Regions from separate parts of the Hydrotalea lipotrueae genome, predicted to be linked through region 3. Evidence: riboswitches for the same ligand, from Rfam matches in the RefSeq annotation. Region 3 holds a riboswitch; each other region holds the start of a gene.
The links. Region 3 has a riboswitch for cobalamin ahead of JK139_RS15000 (ribonucleoside-diphosphate reductase small subunit). Riboswitches for the same ligand answer to the same signal wherever they lie in the genome.
Positions count from the first base shown of each region.

Region 1 (5,377 bases), on a different contig from region 3:
TAATGGTTTCTTTTCGGTTTTGTTGTTTTTTATGAAACAGAAAATACAATGCAATAAATCCAGCCAATACCAAAATACCAACCAGCGCTGTATCAGGACTGTGAATAATAATGCTGATACAAACAAACACATAGGCAGCAATAAAAATAAGCGGCAGTAATGGATATAATTTCATTTTATATATTCCGGTGCCATCTAAGTGTTTTGTTTTTCTTCTTAAAATAAAAATGGTAGCACTGGAACCCACCATACCAAACGAATCTAAAAAAATAGTGAAATTTAAAATTCTTTCAAAGGTTTGGGCAAAGAATAAAATTACAATACACATTGCAGCAAATACCGTTAAAGAAACAGTTAACACCTGATTTTTATTATTTTGAACAGCAAATGCTTTAGGCAATGAACCTTCATCACTCATTGCATACATGACTCTTGGATTGCTAAGCAATAAGGCATTTACATAAGAAAGAACACCCACAAACAAAAAGAATGAAAAAATTTCAGCACCTCGAATGCCAAATACATTTTGAATTAACACATAAGCAATTTCTGTTTCATTTTTCATCTGATGAAAACCGATAACCCGATAATAACTCAGGTTTACCAATAAGTACAATACAATAATGATGGTAATGCCCATAAAAATACCACGGGGCATATTTTGGGCCGGCTTGTTGATTTCATTACCAAAATTGATGGTTTGCTGATAGCCTCCATAAGTAAACGATACAGCTATGAGACTAATCCCTAAACTTTGAATCCAGCTCATATGTGGAGTGCTATCAGCCATAACACTTGCTGTTGCTACTGCCTGATGATATGGAAAAAACAAGGCCGCAATGAGTACCACTATCATTCCTATTTTAATTAGCATTAAAATATTTTGAGCCTTTGCACTCATACGCAAACCCATTAAATTAATACCATAAAACACTAAAATAGCCCCGGCACTGATAATGGCTTTATCAATATCCGTCCACTGATGACCGGGAAACAATTTTGTAATATAACCACTTCCTATTAATGCAACGCCACTTAGTGATGCAGCATTGCTGATTAAAATGATACAGTTAATGGCAAAGGCAATACTAGGATGATAGGCTACTGAAAATATTTTATAATACCCGCCGGTAACCGGGTAACGGCTACCTATTTCCGCATATGTTAAAGCACCACAAAAAGCTATCAATCCACCCAATATCCATGCAGTAAAATAAACAGATGGCGTAATGGCATCCTTGGCAGAAGTAGCGGCGGTTCTGAAAATACCCATTCCAATTACCAGCCCTACTACAATCATGGTAAAGCTAAACAAATTCAGTTGTTGTTTTCCCTGCATGTTGCTAAAGTATGGCACTCAATATAGTAAAGAAATCAATGAAACACAGAAAAAGCTGTTCATTCTATAGGCCACTTTCTATCCATGCATAAATAGCAGGATAGATACCACCCTAAAAACCGACCCATGAATTGAACATAAAGCATCATTTTCCGGCAATAAGCAATGGCACATATCTGTTCAAAAAACAGCTCAATATATTGGTTTAGAAGTTGAGATGATTCTTTTTTCAATACGCCTGTCCGGCACAATCCAAATAACAGCTACTACCCCATATAAAAACAAAGCCACCCAGGCATTCCAAAATCCAACTGCAATGGCAATAATATAAATATAAACTGAAACTTTTCCCTTAACATCATTGTTTATGACTGCAGCTAAAGCAGCCTCTTTTCCATGCAATGCAATTAACGTACGAACCAAAATAAAGTAAGCAATGGCATTCATTAATAACACAAAGCCATACAATACCACCGGTAAACTTTCAAAATGATTTCACCATCCATCCCGACACAAATGGTACCAATGACAACCAAAAAAACAAATACAAATTTTCAATAATATTTTACCGTTTACAAGCGCAACACTTTGCATTAAATAAATGGTGGTGGTTACTCCAGTAAATTCCAATATAAATAAAACTCAAATATAACTTAGCAATACCGGCCATATTGCTTGTAATGCACTAAATGTAGCAGTATGTGGCACTTTAAACTCTAACACCATTATGGTAATAATTATGGCTATTACGCCATCGCTAAAAGCTTCCAATCTTCCTTTTCCCATGGTGAATCATTCGGTGAAAAAATGAAATTAAATAAAAAATGTACAATTCAAAGCAATTACTATTTTTGCCTTGTATTTGGTTCTTTTTATTGCATTGCAAGCCATTCTTTCAACGGTATGCATTGTGATAGAAGGATTAAAAGGGAAACCGGTGTAATTCCGGTGCTATCCCCGTAGCTGTAAGGGCCTCAGTAAAAGAGAAAGCGATAACAACCACTGTTCCTAAAACGGAATGGGAAGGTGCTAAAGCCCCAAGCCAGAAGACCTGCCAGATACAGCCTCATTGAAAAATGAGTTTGTCATTCACGGCTTTCGGGTGAAAAGCATGGAATGTAAAAGACTGTCTGCAGCAGTCGATTATATTTCTCCGTTTTTTTGTTTTCCTGAAAGCTCATTGTTTCATTTTAAAAACAATCAACAATGAGCAAAAAATTAACGCTCCTTCTTACATCCATAGCTTTGGGCTATGCAGCTTTTGCACAACAAGACTCTATGGCCACCCGCCAGTTAAACGAGGTGGTAGTAACCGCTTCTAAAACACCTATTAAAGAATCAGAAACGGGTAAAATTGTAACCGTAATTGATCAAAAAACCATTCAAAACCATGCAGGCAGCAGTTTAGCTGCATTGTTGAATACACAGGCAGGTTTTTTTATTAATGGCAGCAACAATGCATTGGGTACTAATTTAGATTTGTACTTCCGTGGTGCTTCTGGAGGCAATATGTTAATTGTGATTGACGGAGTGCCGGTGTACGACCCCTCACAAATCAACAATTCATTCGACCTGAATAATATTCCTTTAGACCAGGTAGAACGTATTGAAATTCTGAAAGGCGGACAAAGTACTTTATGGGGCAGCAATGCCGTTGCAGGTGTTATTCAAATTTTTCTAAAAAAAGAAGCCAAAAAGAAAATGGCCCTGAATGCCAACGCATCTTATGGCACTTATAACACTTTCAATAGTGGTGCCGGCATTAGCGGCTCGCTTAAAAAATGGGATTATTTGGTGCAGTACAACTACATTAAAAGCGCCGGTTTCCCTGCTGCTTATGATAGTACGGGTAAGCAGAACTTTAAAAAAGATGGTTTTGAGCAAAGCAGCGTAATGGCTGAAACCCGTTACCATTTTTCGCCTTCATTAACAGCAAAAGCGTTTGGCAATTTTAGCCATTACCAAACCGATTTACCTGCCGGTGCTTTTACCGATGAAAAAGATTATACCCTTAACAATAAAAATAATTTGGGTGGACTGGCATTAGATTTTCAACACAAAAAAGTAAACTGGATTTTACAGGGAAGTTACCAGCAAACCAACCGCCATTATGTAAACGACAGCACTTATGTTTCGAGCCCTTATTACAATTATTCGAACCAGCAATATAACGGCAATACCACTACGTTAGAAACCTTTGGCAGTATCCGTTTCCAAAAACATATTCGCCTGGTTTCGGGTATTCAGTACCAACATCAAAACACCAGCCAAAGCTATTTTAGTACCGGACCTTACGGACCCTACACTTCTGAACTGGGACAAGACAGCGCCAATGTTAACCAGCTTTCGGCGTATGCCTCTTTGCTGTTGCTGAATATTCATGGGTTTAATTTTGAAGCCGGTGGCCGCGTTAACCACCATTCCATTTATGGTAACAATGCAACTTATACCCTTAATCCCTCATTTGTAATTGATGAAAATACCAAGTTATTTATTAACATTTCATCAGGCTATAATATTCCTTCGTTGTATCAATTGTATAGCGCTTATGGCAACAAAAATTTAAAACCTGAAAGCAGTACTACTTATGAAATTGGACTCCAAACCCAAAGCACAGATAAAAAAATGAGCCTGCGCCTTGCTGCATTTAAAAGAGATACCAAAAACCTGATTATTTTTTATACCGATGCCAATTACAACAGCTACTACATCAATCGCGACCAACAACACGACTATGGCTTTGAAGTAGAAAGCAATACACAAATTGGTACAATTGGCACCTGGAGTAATAATCTTACCTATATTGACGGGCATGGCATTCAAAATGGTGTTAGTGTAAACAACCTGTTCCGACGTCCTAATTTTGTGATGAACAGTGTACTTACCCTTTCGCCCGTAAAAGGCTTTACCATTGCACCGGCCTTTAAATACGTAGGTACTCGTTTAAAAGGGCCTTATGATATTGGACCTGATTTACAGCCCGCTTATTATACTGTTGACTGTTTTATCAGCTACCGGGTTAACAAACAAATTCGCCTGTTTACTTCGCTCAACAATATTACCGACCAACAATATTTTGATATTGTAGGCTATAACAGCAAACGCTTTAATATGATGACAGGGGCTTATTTTAACTTTTAAATTAAAACAATCGTTATGTCTATTCAAAAATTCAATCCGGCAACAGCAATTGTATTGTTGTTTATTTTATTAGCCGCTGCTTTGCGTATTTGGAATGCCGGCAGTACCCTATCGCCTTTGGCCAATTTTACGCCCATTGGTGCCATGGGGCTATTTGGTGGTACTTATTTCAATCAGCCCTGGAAAAAATATGCATTTCCTTTAGGTGCTCTTTTTTTTAGTGATGTGATAATGATGCATACCATTTATGCAGGTTACGGTAACGGGTTGCTGTACAAAGGATGGATATACACTTATCTTGCATTTGCAGTAATTGTTTTAATAGGCACATTGATTAAGCATGTAAAAATGAGTACGGTAATCACCGCGGCATTTGCGGCTGCACTGGCACACTGGATTATTACAGACTTACCCGTTTGGTGGTTTGGTGGATTAGATATCAGAAACGGCCAACGCTTACAGCGCAATTGGGATGGGTTTGTTCAATGTTATGTTCAGGCTTTACCCTTTTTAAGGAATATGCTGGTAGCCAATATTGTATACGGCGCCATTTTTTACGGCAGTTTTGAATGGCTGCAAAAAAAATATCCGGCCTTATCAGTGCATGCGGTTTCAAAATAATAAACGTACAGGGCTTGCTGCAGTAGCCCTGTTTTTTCTTAAACCCATACTATGCTAAAAATTGTTTCCTTTTTGCCGGCCGCCACACAAATGATATATGATATGGGCCTCGACCATATGCTCTATGGTATTACCTTCGAATGTCCTGAACCTGCCCTTTCTCAAAAACCCAAAGTGGTTCGCTGTGTTTTAGAAGACAACCATTTAAGCAGCACTGAAATTGATACTATTTTTTCTGCTGCGAAAGCATCGGGAAAAAGCTTGTATTATGTGGAT
Region 1 covers NZ_JAESDL010000018.1:29,137-34,513, reverse strand. Annotated here, with positions in the region: gene JK139_RS11055 (APC family permease) at 1-1,339, opposite strand, end outside; gene JK139_RS15550 (hypothetical protein) at 1,532-1,813, opposite strand; partial or broken gene JK139_RS15895 (TMEM175 family protein) at 1,905-2,065, opposite strand; cobalamin riboswitch at 2,222-2,412, shown strand; gene JK139_RS11045 (TonB-dependent receptor plug domain-containing protein) at 2,546-4,480, shown strand; gene JK139_RS11040 (DUF6580 family putative transport protein) at 4,496-5,101, shown strand; gene JK139_RS11035 (ABC transporter substrate-binding protein) at 5,153-5,377, shown strand, end outside.
Region 1: linked by a shared signal. The riboswitch ahead of JK139_RS11045 (TonB-dependent receptor plug domain-containing protein) and the one ahead of JK139_RS15000 (ribonucleoside-diphosphate reductase small subunit) in region 3 are both predicted to bind cobalamin.

Region 2 (5,377 bases), on a different contig from region 3:
ATAAATAATATTTAATTATTTAATAAGTTATAATTAGGTAATTACAGTATGCAATTACCTAATTATCAAATTATCAATTTTTAGGTTGATGGACAGATAATCGCAACTCTTTTGCAGCATTTACCATTTCTACCAATGCTTTTTTTGTTTCATCCCAATGCCTTGTTTTCAGACCGCAATCAGGATTTACCCATAGTTTTTCAGCAGGTATAAACGCTTTTGCTTTTTCCATTAATGCTATCATTTCTGCTTTAGAAGGAACCCTTGGCGAATGAATGTCATAAACACCGGGACCAATTTCGTTGGGATATTTAAAATCGGCAAAAGCATCCAGCAATTCCATTTGTGAACGACTGCATTCAATTGTAATCACATCGGCATCCATGTCGGCAATATTTTGAATGATGTCGTTAAATTCAGAATAGCACATATGTGTATGAATTTGTGTTTCATCATGTACACCACTTGCCGATATTCGGAATGCTCCAACAGCCCATTGTAAATATTCCTGCCAATTTTCTTTTCGTAATGGTAACCCTTCACGAATGGCTGGTTCATCTATCTGTATAATTTTTATACCTGCTTTTTCCATATCCATTACTTCATCACGGATGGCAAAAGCAATCTGTTTACAGGTTTCACTGCGTGGTTGATCATTACGAACAAAACTCCATTGCAAAATAGTAACAGGGCCTGTAAGCATTCCTTTAACACATTTTTGGGTTAACGATTGAGCGTAAGAAGTCCACCGCAATGTCATTGGTGCAGGGCGGCTTACATCGCCATAAATAATTGGTGGCTTTACACAACGGCTGCCATAGCTTTGTACCCAGCCGTCTTGGGTAAATGCAAATCCGTTTAATCGTTCACCAAAGTATTCCACCATATCATTGCGTTCAAATTCTCCATGCACCAATACATCAATACCCATTGCTTCCTGCCAACGGATGGCCTCTGATATTTCTTTTGCAACTAAATCATCGTATTGCTCTTGTGTAATTTCGCCTTTTTTAAGCTTAGTCCTCCAACTTCTTACCTCGGCAGTTTGTGGAAATGAACCGATAGTAGTAGTGGGGAACATGGGTAATTGCAAGGCTTTACGTTGCTTAATTTTTCTCAAAGAAAAATCATTGAAGCGCTGTGTATCTTTTTCAGTAATAGCAGCAACACGTTGTTTTACGCTCTGATTGTGAATAAGAGTTGATATTTTCCTACTTTGATGTGCCTCCATATTTTCCTGCAATTTTAAAATTGCATCTGCCTGATGTTCCTTATTTGCCAATTGTTTCAGCGTTACCACTTCGTCAATTTTTTGTTTTGCAAAGGCAAGCCACTGTTTAATTTCAGGTTTTAATGTTTTATTGTTTGTTTCTAATTCCAGATCGCAAGGTGAATGGATTAATGAACAAGAAGGAGCAATCCAAATCCTTTCTACTCCAATTATTTTAACTGCTTTATCAATTAATGCAAGCGACTGCTGAAAATCATTTTTCCAAATGTTTCTGCCATCCACTAAGCCTAATGAAAGATTGGTTTTTGTTTTCACAAAATCAGTTGCTAAGATATCGTCTAACTGTGATGGGCAGCGTACCAAATCAAGATGTATTGTTTGCACAGGAAGGCTTAATACGGTTTGTAGATTTTGCCCATAACATTCAAAATAGCTTGTTAAAATTATATGAAGGCCGGGTAATTTATTCTTTATTTTCTGATATGTTTTTACAATAATTTGTTGTTCTGATTGGCTCAAGTCAAGTGCTAAACAAGGTTCATCAAATTGGATATAGTGGGCATTAGCATCATCTAATTTTTTCAATATTTCCAAATAAACAGGCAACAGTCTTTCGATGAGTTCAAGCCTGTGAAAGCCTTCTTCTTTTTCCTTACCCAAAAGTAAGTAAGATACTGGCCCCAGTAGTACAGGCTTTGCCTGAATACCATTTGCTTTTGCTTCTAAAAACTCATTTAACACTTTATTTGAATATAAAGTAAATTTTTGAGTGGCAGTAAATTCAGGAACAATGTAATGGTAGTTGGTATCGAACCACTTAGTCATTTCCATGGCAGTAACATCATAGCCATCTTTTTGGTACCCTCTTGCCATTGCAAAAAGCAAATCAATGTCTGGCAATTGTTTTGTTTCCATCAATGAATGATACCTTTCCGGAATTGCTCCAACCATTAAGCTGATATCCAATACATGGTCGTAAAAAGAAAAGTCATTGCAAGGTATCAGGTCAATACCTAATTCTTTTTGTAATTGCCAGTTTTGCTGGCGAATGGTTTTACCTGTTTGCAGTAATTGCTGTACAGGAATTTTGCCCGACCAATATTGCTCGGAAGCTTTTTTGAGTTCACGTTGGCTGCCTATCCTCGGGTAGCCTAAGTTGTGTGTTTGCATTTTTTGATGCTTTTAAAATGATGAAATCAGTTTAAAGCTCTTTTGCTAAACCTCATAATGTTTTGTAGAAGAAGTGAAAGAAATGGTATGCACACAATGAATCCTGCAAGAGTCAATAATCCTGCAAAATAATGGGCACATCAATTCTGACTGTCTGCTTCATTCCACGAAAGCATTGTCAACACGGTAAAGGCAGGTCTCCTGACTTGTAACATTTTTACCGTCCTTCCCATCTCGCTCAAGGCAAAACAGTGGATACACAAGGGTAAAAATTTAACGTTACTTACAGTTGCGGGACAGTTTGTGATTTGCACACAATTCCCTATTAATTTACGTTAAGTAAAACCTTTTCCGTTTGATGAAGAAATGTAGTAAAGAACTATTTGAATACAAATATATTATAACTTTCTATTAAAATTTCATCTCTGCAATTTTACCCTAAATCAAATCAAGCCATACATGTGTTATCGATTAGCCTTTCTTTTGTTTTTTTTGTCAACTTTAGTATTATTGTTCCTACTATTGTGACTATATAACACAAAACTTTTATTTAGGGTTTTATCCTTTTAACAGCAATTGAATATAACATTCATTCCGAAATCAATACCTTTAAAAATGAATGGTTGGTAATATTAACGGTTATCACGATAGCAAACCATTATTTATTATTTATGTCTGAAGCATTTCAGCTTACCTGCACCATTATTCTGCTTTTACAACGTTTAAGCTGGCAGTTGTTGTTGGTGCTATTATTTGTTTATAAACACCATCCCACAGGCTTATACGCTTTTGTAAAGAGGTAATAATTGCCTGTTCTGCTTCTTTCCAACGTTGTTCATCAGTACCACATAAGTTTGTTGTCATTTGCAGGGCAAGCTGGCTATGGTGGTTGCCGTCAACTTCAATGTGCTTTTCCAGATAATATTTGAAAATTGAGATACTTTGTGGAAAGTTTTTATGTATATCATTAACCATTGAAACAAACATCCCCGGAATTAAATCTTCGCGCCCAAATGTAAAGATGGCTGATTGCAAATAATCTTTTTGGCTGTTAATGATTTCAAATGTAAAGTCAACAAATTCACGTGCTGCTGACGGCACCTCAGCTGCTGCAAATGCAGTAACCATATTACCGGTATTTTTTAACACGCGGATAAATGTTTCCATTGGCTTAGTATCGGCGCCACATTGCTGCATGGCATCCAAATAAAGTTCAAAATGACTTTTTCTATGGCCAAAACTATCCATATCAGACTCTTCCCCCACTACTATTTCATTGATAAGGTATCTTGTATCAGCAGCACCTTTGGGAAACCAGGGGATGGCAGTACAGGTTAAATTATTTTGTAATGTCTTTAATAATGACATGAAGTCCCAAACAGCAAAAACATGATATTGCATAAAAACCTTCAGGTCATCCGTATTCCTAATGGCTGCATATACTTTATGCTGCATGATTTGTTGTCTGTAAGGCTCTATTGCCTTTTTTATATGCGCTATTGATTCGTTCATCTTTTAAATGTATTAATTTTATTAATTATTTAAATTAAGTATGCATTGTTTTTTTTGAAGCATGCAAAGTAATGAACAAATCATCTGCACAAAAATTTAATTAAGAGTAGGTAGATAAGAAAAAGCTATCAATCAATTGATACGCCCATGCTGCAATAAAGATGATAGTAAACTTAAGTTGATTGTTGGTTCCTATTAGGCCAACAGCACACAAATAATTATGTAGGCAAAATTTCTTTCATTTATTTTGATGAATCTACAATTAATGATAGACAAATTCAAAAATGACATCACTATTTTTTATCAAATAATTTTTCTGCATTTTTCTGCGAGTTCAGCGGGAAAAAAATCTTCCGCAGATAGCGCTGATGGATCAATCATTTACATTTTAATCCAACTCCCTGCCTTTTGCGCCTATACTTTGCGGGCTTTGCGTGAAAAAATAAACCACAACGGTAACAGAGGATTACACAGAAAATTTTTTACTTATTTTTAAAATCAACCTATTCTGTAGTTCATCTGCGGATTCATCGGAAAAATCATCTCCCGCAGATAAAGCTGATTTACGCTGATGAGAGTTGGTTCATTGTCATTTCTATGCATTGCTGAATGCATTTATTTTATTCTTTGAAAAAAATGCCGATATCCGTCCGATACCGGATGATCATCACAAATCAATTGATTATTTTGAATAGAAAAAGCTGTTCCATTTGGCCCAAACCATAGCTTGCCGGATGTAGAATTGAGGAGATGTACAATTTTTTATAAGTACTGTCATAAGTAATAAAAAATTGATCATTTGATTGTATGGTGCCATTTTCGGAAAGCGTATAAGTAGAGACTTGTTGAAAAGTTAATATAACATGGGTATCCGAAGCTGTAATTGTTTGTACAGCAATACCGCAATGGAATACTTCCATTGCCATTGCCCTATTATATTGTTATTGGTTCCAACCGCTTTTTTGCAAAAATTGCTCATGCATACCATTATAATGCATGCTAATAAAACTTTTTTTGCATAACCATCGTTTTATACATGATCATTTTAAACAGTAATTCGTTGCATATAATGGGTACAAATTGATGAACAGTTATAAAATTTATTGTATACTTTACAACCCTGTTGCTCTTTCCAACATTTCAGGATACCGATCACCCAAAATTTTTATTTGTGCAGAAGCCTCTTCTATTGCATTCAATTCTGCTGCTGTAAACGCAATAGCAGCTGCACCATTGTTTTCTGCAAGACGATGCAATTTTGTTGTTCCCGGAATGGGTACAATCCAAGGCTTTTGGGCAAGTACCCATGCCAGTGCAATTTGTGCAGGCGTAGCATTTTTTTGTTGTGCAAATTTTTCGATTACATCCAGCAACGCTGCATTTGCTTTACGAGCTTCTTCCGTAAATCTTGGAAGATGATTACGAAAATCGCCTGCTTCAAATTTTGTATTTGCGTCTATCTTC
Region 2 covers NZ_JAESDL010000033.1:6,287-11,663, reverse strand. Annotated here, with positions in the region: gene metE (5-methyltetrahydropteroyltriglutamate--homocysteine S-methyltransferase) at 74-2,401, opposite strand; cobalamin riboswitch at 2,576-2,766, opposite strand; gene JK139_RS14300 (DUF3050 domain-containing protein) at 3,104-3,913, opposite strand; gene JK139_RS14295 (aldo/keto reductase) at 5,026-5,377, opposite strand, start outside.
Region 2: linked by a shared signal. The riboswitch ahead of metE (5-methyltetrahydropteroyltriglutamate--homocysteine S-methyltransferase) and the one ahead of JK139_RS15000 (ribonucleoside-diphosphate reductase small subunit) in region 3 are both predicted to bind cobalamin.

Region 3 (5,377 bases):
AGGCGTAATAAAATAAACACATCTGCCAACCCCTGTACACCTAAACCAATGGGGCGGTGTTTTAGGTTTGAATTTCTGGCTTCTTCTACCGGATAATAATTATGATCAATGATGCGGTTTAAATTAATGGTAGCGGTATAAGTAACCTCATATAATTTTTCGTGATTAAAACTGCCGTTTTCTACAAAGCGTGGCAATGCCAGCGAAGCCAGATTACATACCGCCACTTCTTCAGGCGACGTGTACTCCATAATTTCAGTACATAGGTTACTGCTTTTAATGGTGCCTAAGTTTTGTTGATTGCTTTTGCGGTTGGCAGCATCTTTATACAACATATAAGGTGTGCCGGTTTCTATTTGCGATTCCATTATTTTAAACCAAAGCTCTTGTGCTTTAATGGTTTTGCGGGCCCTGCCTTCTGCTTCATACTGTGTGTACAATTTTTCAAAAGCTTCGCCCCAGCAGTCGCTTAAGCCGGGTGCTTCATTAGGGCAAAATAAACTCCATTCTTCGTTGGCTTCTACTCGTTTCATAAACAAATCGGGAATCCATAGTGCATAAAATAAATCTCTTGCCCGCAATTCTTCTTTGCCGTGATTTTTTTTCAGGTCTAAAAATTCAAATACATCGGCATGCCAGGGTTCTAAATACACTGCAAAGGCGCCTTTTCTTTTACCGCCTCCTTGGTCTACATATCGTGCTGTATCATTAAATACCCGCAGCATAGGCACAATGCCATTGCTGGTGCCATTGGTGCCGCCAATATAACTGCCCGTAGCACGTATATTATGAATGGCTAATCCAATACCACCCGCACTTTGCGATATTTTTGCGGTTTGTTTTAATGTATCATAAATGCCATCAATACTATCTTCTTTCATGGTTAACAAAAAGCAGGAGCTCATTTGTGGTTTGGGTGTGCCTGCATTAAACAGGGTAGGTGTAGCATGGGTAAACCAGCGCTCACTCATTAAATGATAGGTTTTAATGGCGCTTTCTACATCTTTTTTATGAATACCAATGGCTACCCGCATATACATGTGTTGCGGCCGTTCTACAATTTTGCCATTGATTTTAAGCAGGTATGATTTTTCTAATGTTTTAAATCCAAAATAATCAAAGGCAAAATCGCGGTCATAAATAATGGTACTGTCTAATAATTCTGCGTTGGTTTCAATTACTTCCATTACATCATCTGCTATTAATGGCATTTTTTTTCCGGAATGTGTATCAGTGTAATTGTATAAAAGCCGCATGGTTGCAGAAAAACTTTTGATGGTGTTTTTGTGTAGATTGCTTACGGCAATACGTGAAGCCAGAATAGCATAGTCGGGGTGCGTAATGGTGAGCGATGCGGCGGTTTCGGCAGCTAAATTATCTAATTCTGCAGTGTGTACGCCATCGTAAATACCCTCAATGGTTTTTTTGGCTACATCAATCACATTCACCATTGGGCTAAGGCTGTAGGATAATTTTTGTATTCGTGCGGTTACTTTATCAAATTTTACGGTTTCTTTTCTTCCGTCTCTTTTTATTACGTGCATGGTCAAACTATTTTAATTGAAATTATTTTATTGGGATATTGAATTACTTTAAAAATCCTCATCCAATGAAAAAGATTGTGATACATTGTTGGTACTCATTACACCGGCTTTTTGATAGTCGCCCACTCTTTTTTCAAAGAAATTGGTTTTGCCTTGTAGCGAAATCATTTCCATAAAGTCGAATGGATTGGTGGCATTGTACACCTTTGGGTAGCCCAGTTCAACCAACCAGCGGTCGGCCACAAATTCAATGTATTGTTGCATTAATTTGGCATTCATACCAATTAAATCTACCGGTAGTGCTTCCGTAATAAATTCTTTTTCAATGGTCACTGCATCAGTAATAATGCTTTTTACCTGTGCTTCCGATAATTTGTTTTGCAGCATTTTATACAACAGGCATGCAAATTCGCAGTGCAAACCTTCATCACGTGAAATCAATTCGTTACTGAAAGTTAATCCGGGCATCAAACCTCGTTTCTTGAGCCAGAAAATAGAGCAGAAGCTGCCACTGAAAAAAATGCCTTCTACGGCTGCAAACGCAACCAGTCTTTCTGCAAAATTGCCATTGGTTATCCAGCGCAAAGCCCATTCTGCTTTTTTCTTTACGGCAGGCACAGTATCTATGGCATGAAATAATCTGTTTTTTTCTTCGGGATTTTTAATGTAAGTATCTATTAACAACGCATAGGTTTCTGAGTGAATGTTTTCCATCATAATCTGAAAGCCATAAAAACAGCGTGCTTCCGGCAGTTGAACTTCGCTCATAAAATTAACCGCTAAATTTTCATTGACAATTCCATCGCTGGCTGCAAAAAAGGCGAGGATATGTGAAATAAAATGGCGTTCGCCGTTATTCAGGTTTTCCCAATCTTTTAAATCTGAGCTCAAATCAATCTCTTCTGCGGTCCAGAAACTGGCTTCATGTTGTTTGTATTTTTCCCAAATAGCCGGATAGTTAATGGGCAGAATTACAAAGCGATCTTTGTTTTCTTTCAATAAAATTTCATCACTGCTCATAGTATTACAATTTTTTTGTTTTATGAATATTCGGTGCTGAAGTGGTTGTTATATAAACCGGAATAAGTGGTTGCCGGCCTATACTGAACTAACCTGCTTTTCGCCCGAAAGCATTGCTATGTGTTGGTTTAAGGCAGGTCTTCTGACTTCCCATGATTTGGCTACCTTCCCATTTCTTTTGAAACAGTGGTGTGTTTTGCCAAAACATTTGAAAATGGGTAACAGCTACGGGGATAGTTCAGGACTTACACCTGATTCCCTATTCATTCCATGTGAAGGAAACCCTAAACCGAGCAGCAAAATAGTTAAGCTTGGGTTTAAATGGCAAAATTGTTATTAACCCCATGTTGAAAACATATTTCTCTTCAAACAAAAAAAACTGCACTAATCTTTTTTGTTCAATCCACCTCATACAAAGGAATGATTTTTTTTAACGAATACAATTTGTGGAAGGCCTGTGAAAAATTTTTGGATTCAATACTTTGGAGATATTGGGTTTTCAGATAAAATATATCGAAAAATAATGGAATTAGGATGGGATTTTAATTTGAAGTGAAGCTGCCGCCGGTTTTAGTTCATCCTCAGAAAGTGTGTTGGTTTCTATGTTAATGAGTAATCTATCGTTTGCTAAAAAAATTAATTCGTATTTATTGTTGTTTTTTTGATATGTTTCCATGTCTTTTTGCCCCATAAAATCAATTGATTTGGTGTAGCCGTCTTCTGATTCGGATTGAATATTCATTTTTGTAAGATGATTCAGCGAATAAATACCTGCTCCGGCATCGCCTGCACAATCAAATAGCGTTAATTTAATTTTTTGGCTGCCATCTTCGTTTTTATAAGTAGCATCTGCGGTTGAAAAGCCCATCATGTGGGTTGCCTCAAAACTGCTTCTTTTTAAGTTGAGCAATTGTTCGGGTAATAAAGCATTGTGCTGACTGGTAGTTAGTGGAGGTAGTTTTTTAATTCATTTACTTTTTGCCCCATTGCCTTTTACCGGCGGCATCTGAAAGGCCGGCCATTCAGGTCAACATCAACTTTTGTTGTATCGTCATCGCTGGTAATGGGGGTTTTGTGTTTGTTTTGCAGGCAGTTGAAAATGCAATCAATACAATTACAAGCAGCAATATTCTTTTCATAAAAAAGTTGATGTTCCATGCATCAAAATTGGTGCATTGCATAGCCTATTCATCCACGCAGTAATAAATTACAACTTCTGGGCTACTAATCGCAACACATCGGCACTGCCTGAATGAAATTTTCCTTCTGAAAGGATTACTTCTTTTTGGCCACAACTGATAATATGTAATAATTGAAAATCGGCACAGAGTGTGGGTGCATCGTATAATAAATTAGGATCGGTTGGTCCTCCACTTTTATGATGTATTTGTTCTTTGCTGAAAGATTCTACCACTAAGTAACCACCGGGTTTTATGGAGGCTACTACATTGGCGTGAAACTTTTTTCGGAGGGGTTCGGGTAAATGCACATAAATGAGTGCTACCGCATCATATTGTTTTTCCGGAACATAATCATTGATATCTTTTACTTCATAATGAATAGTGACACCCAATGATGCTGCACGTTGCAGTGCTTTTTCTTTTGCTACTGCACTGTAATCAAATGTATCAACGGTACACCCTTGCTGTGCAGCATAAATGGCATTGCGCCCTTCGCCTTCGGCGGGTAATAATATTGTGCCCGGTTTGTTGTTATCAATAAATGTTTTGAAAAACTGGTTTGGTTCTAATCCATACACTGAGTCATTTTCTGCATACCGTTGGTCCCAAAAATTTGTCATCATTTTATTCTTTTTTCAATATCACCCATTAACAATAAAAATAGCGGGCACAATTATTACAATATAACCCGGGTTCTCACTTTTCTTTATTTTTCTTCACTTGCAATAGGCAGTAATTCTTCTTCAATTACCTGTTTAAATACTTTTTTGGGTAAAGCACCGGGCTGCATCATGGGTTGACCTTCTGCCGGTATGAATAAAAAAGTAGGTATGCTTTGAATGCCAAATACGCCAGCCAGTTCCTGTTCTTTTTCGGTATCTACTTTATAAACAATCAGTTTTCCTTCATATTCATTCGATAATTCCTCTAAAACAGGAGCTACCATTTTGCAAGGCCCGCACCAGTCTGCATAAAAATCAATAATAGCAGGCAAGTTGCCTTTGTATTTCCATTCCTGTTCTTTGGTATAATCAAAAACAAAGTCTTTGAATTCCTGGGTGGTTAAATGTTTCGTTGCCATTGTAAAATTTTTAGCGAAGTTACAACATCAGTTTTTGTTGTTTGGTGATGTTTATCACATAATGGGTTGTATAACCGGGCAAAAAGAGGAACCATTATTTGCTGTTTGTTTAAAAAAAGGAATTTTTTTTGGGTGATATATGTCACAGTACAGGCTTTTTGCTGATGATAGTTTTGCATCAAATTTTTAACACGATGCTAAGAATGAAAAGAAAGTATGCAGTCAGTGCCTTCATTGGCGTATGTTTAATGTTGTTCAATCATCTGGTATCAGCGCAGGATAGTACGCAGGTTTTAACCTTGGCCGATGCTATTACAAGGGCATCTTCCAATAACAAATCAGTACAACTGGCAGGGGTTGACGAACAAATTGCTCAAAGCAATTATAAACAAACCGATGCCATATTTTTACCACAGGTTGGAGTTTCTTATACAGCTATGAGTACCAATAATCCCTTGAATGCATTTGGATTTAAACTGCAGCAAAAATCCATTACACAGGCTGATTTCAATCCTGATTTATTGAATCATCCTTCTGGTACACCAGATTTT
Region 3 covers NZ_JAESDL010000044.1:99-5,475, reverse strand. Annotated here, with positions in the region: gene JK139_RS15005 (ribonucleoside-diphosphate reductase subunit alpha) at 1-1,544, opposite strand, end outside; gene JK139_RS15000 (ribonucleoside-diphosphate reductase small subunit) at 1,593-2,564, opposite strand; cobalamin riboswitch at 2,680-2,866, opposite strand; gene JK139_RS14995 (hypothetical protein) at 3,094-3,435, opposite strand; gene JK139_RS14990 (hypothetical protein) at 3,558-3,722, opposite strand; gene JK139_RS14985 (class I SAM-dependent methyltransferase) at 3,772-4,368, opposite strand; gene trxA (thioredoxin) at 4,452-4,826, opposite strand; partial or broken gene JK139_RS14975 (TolC family protein) at 5,030-5,377, shown strand, end outside.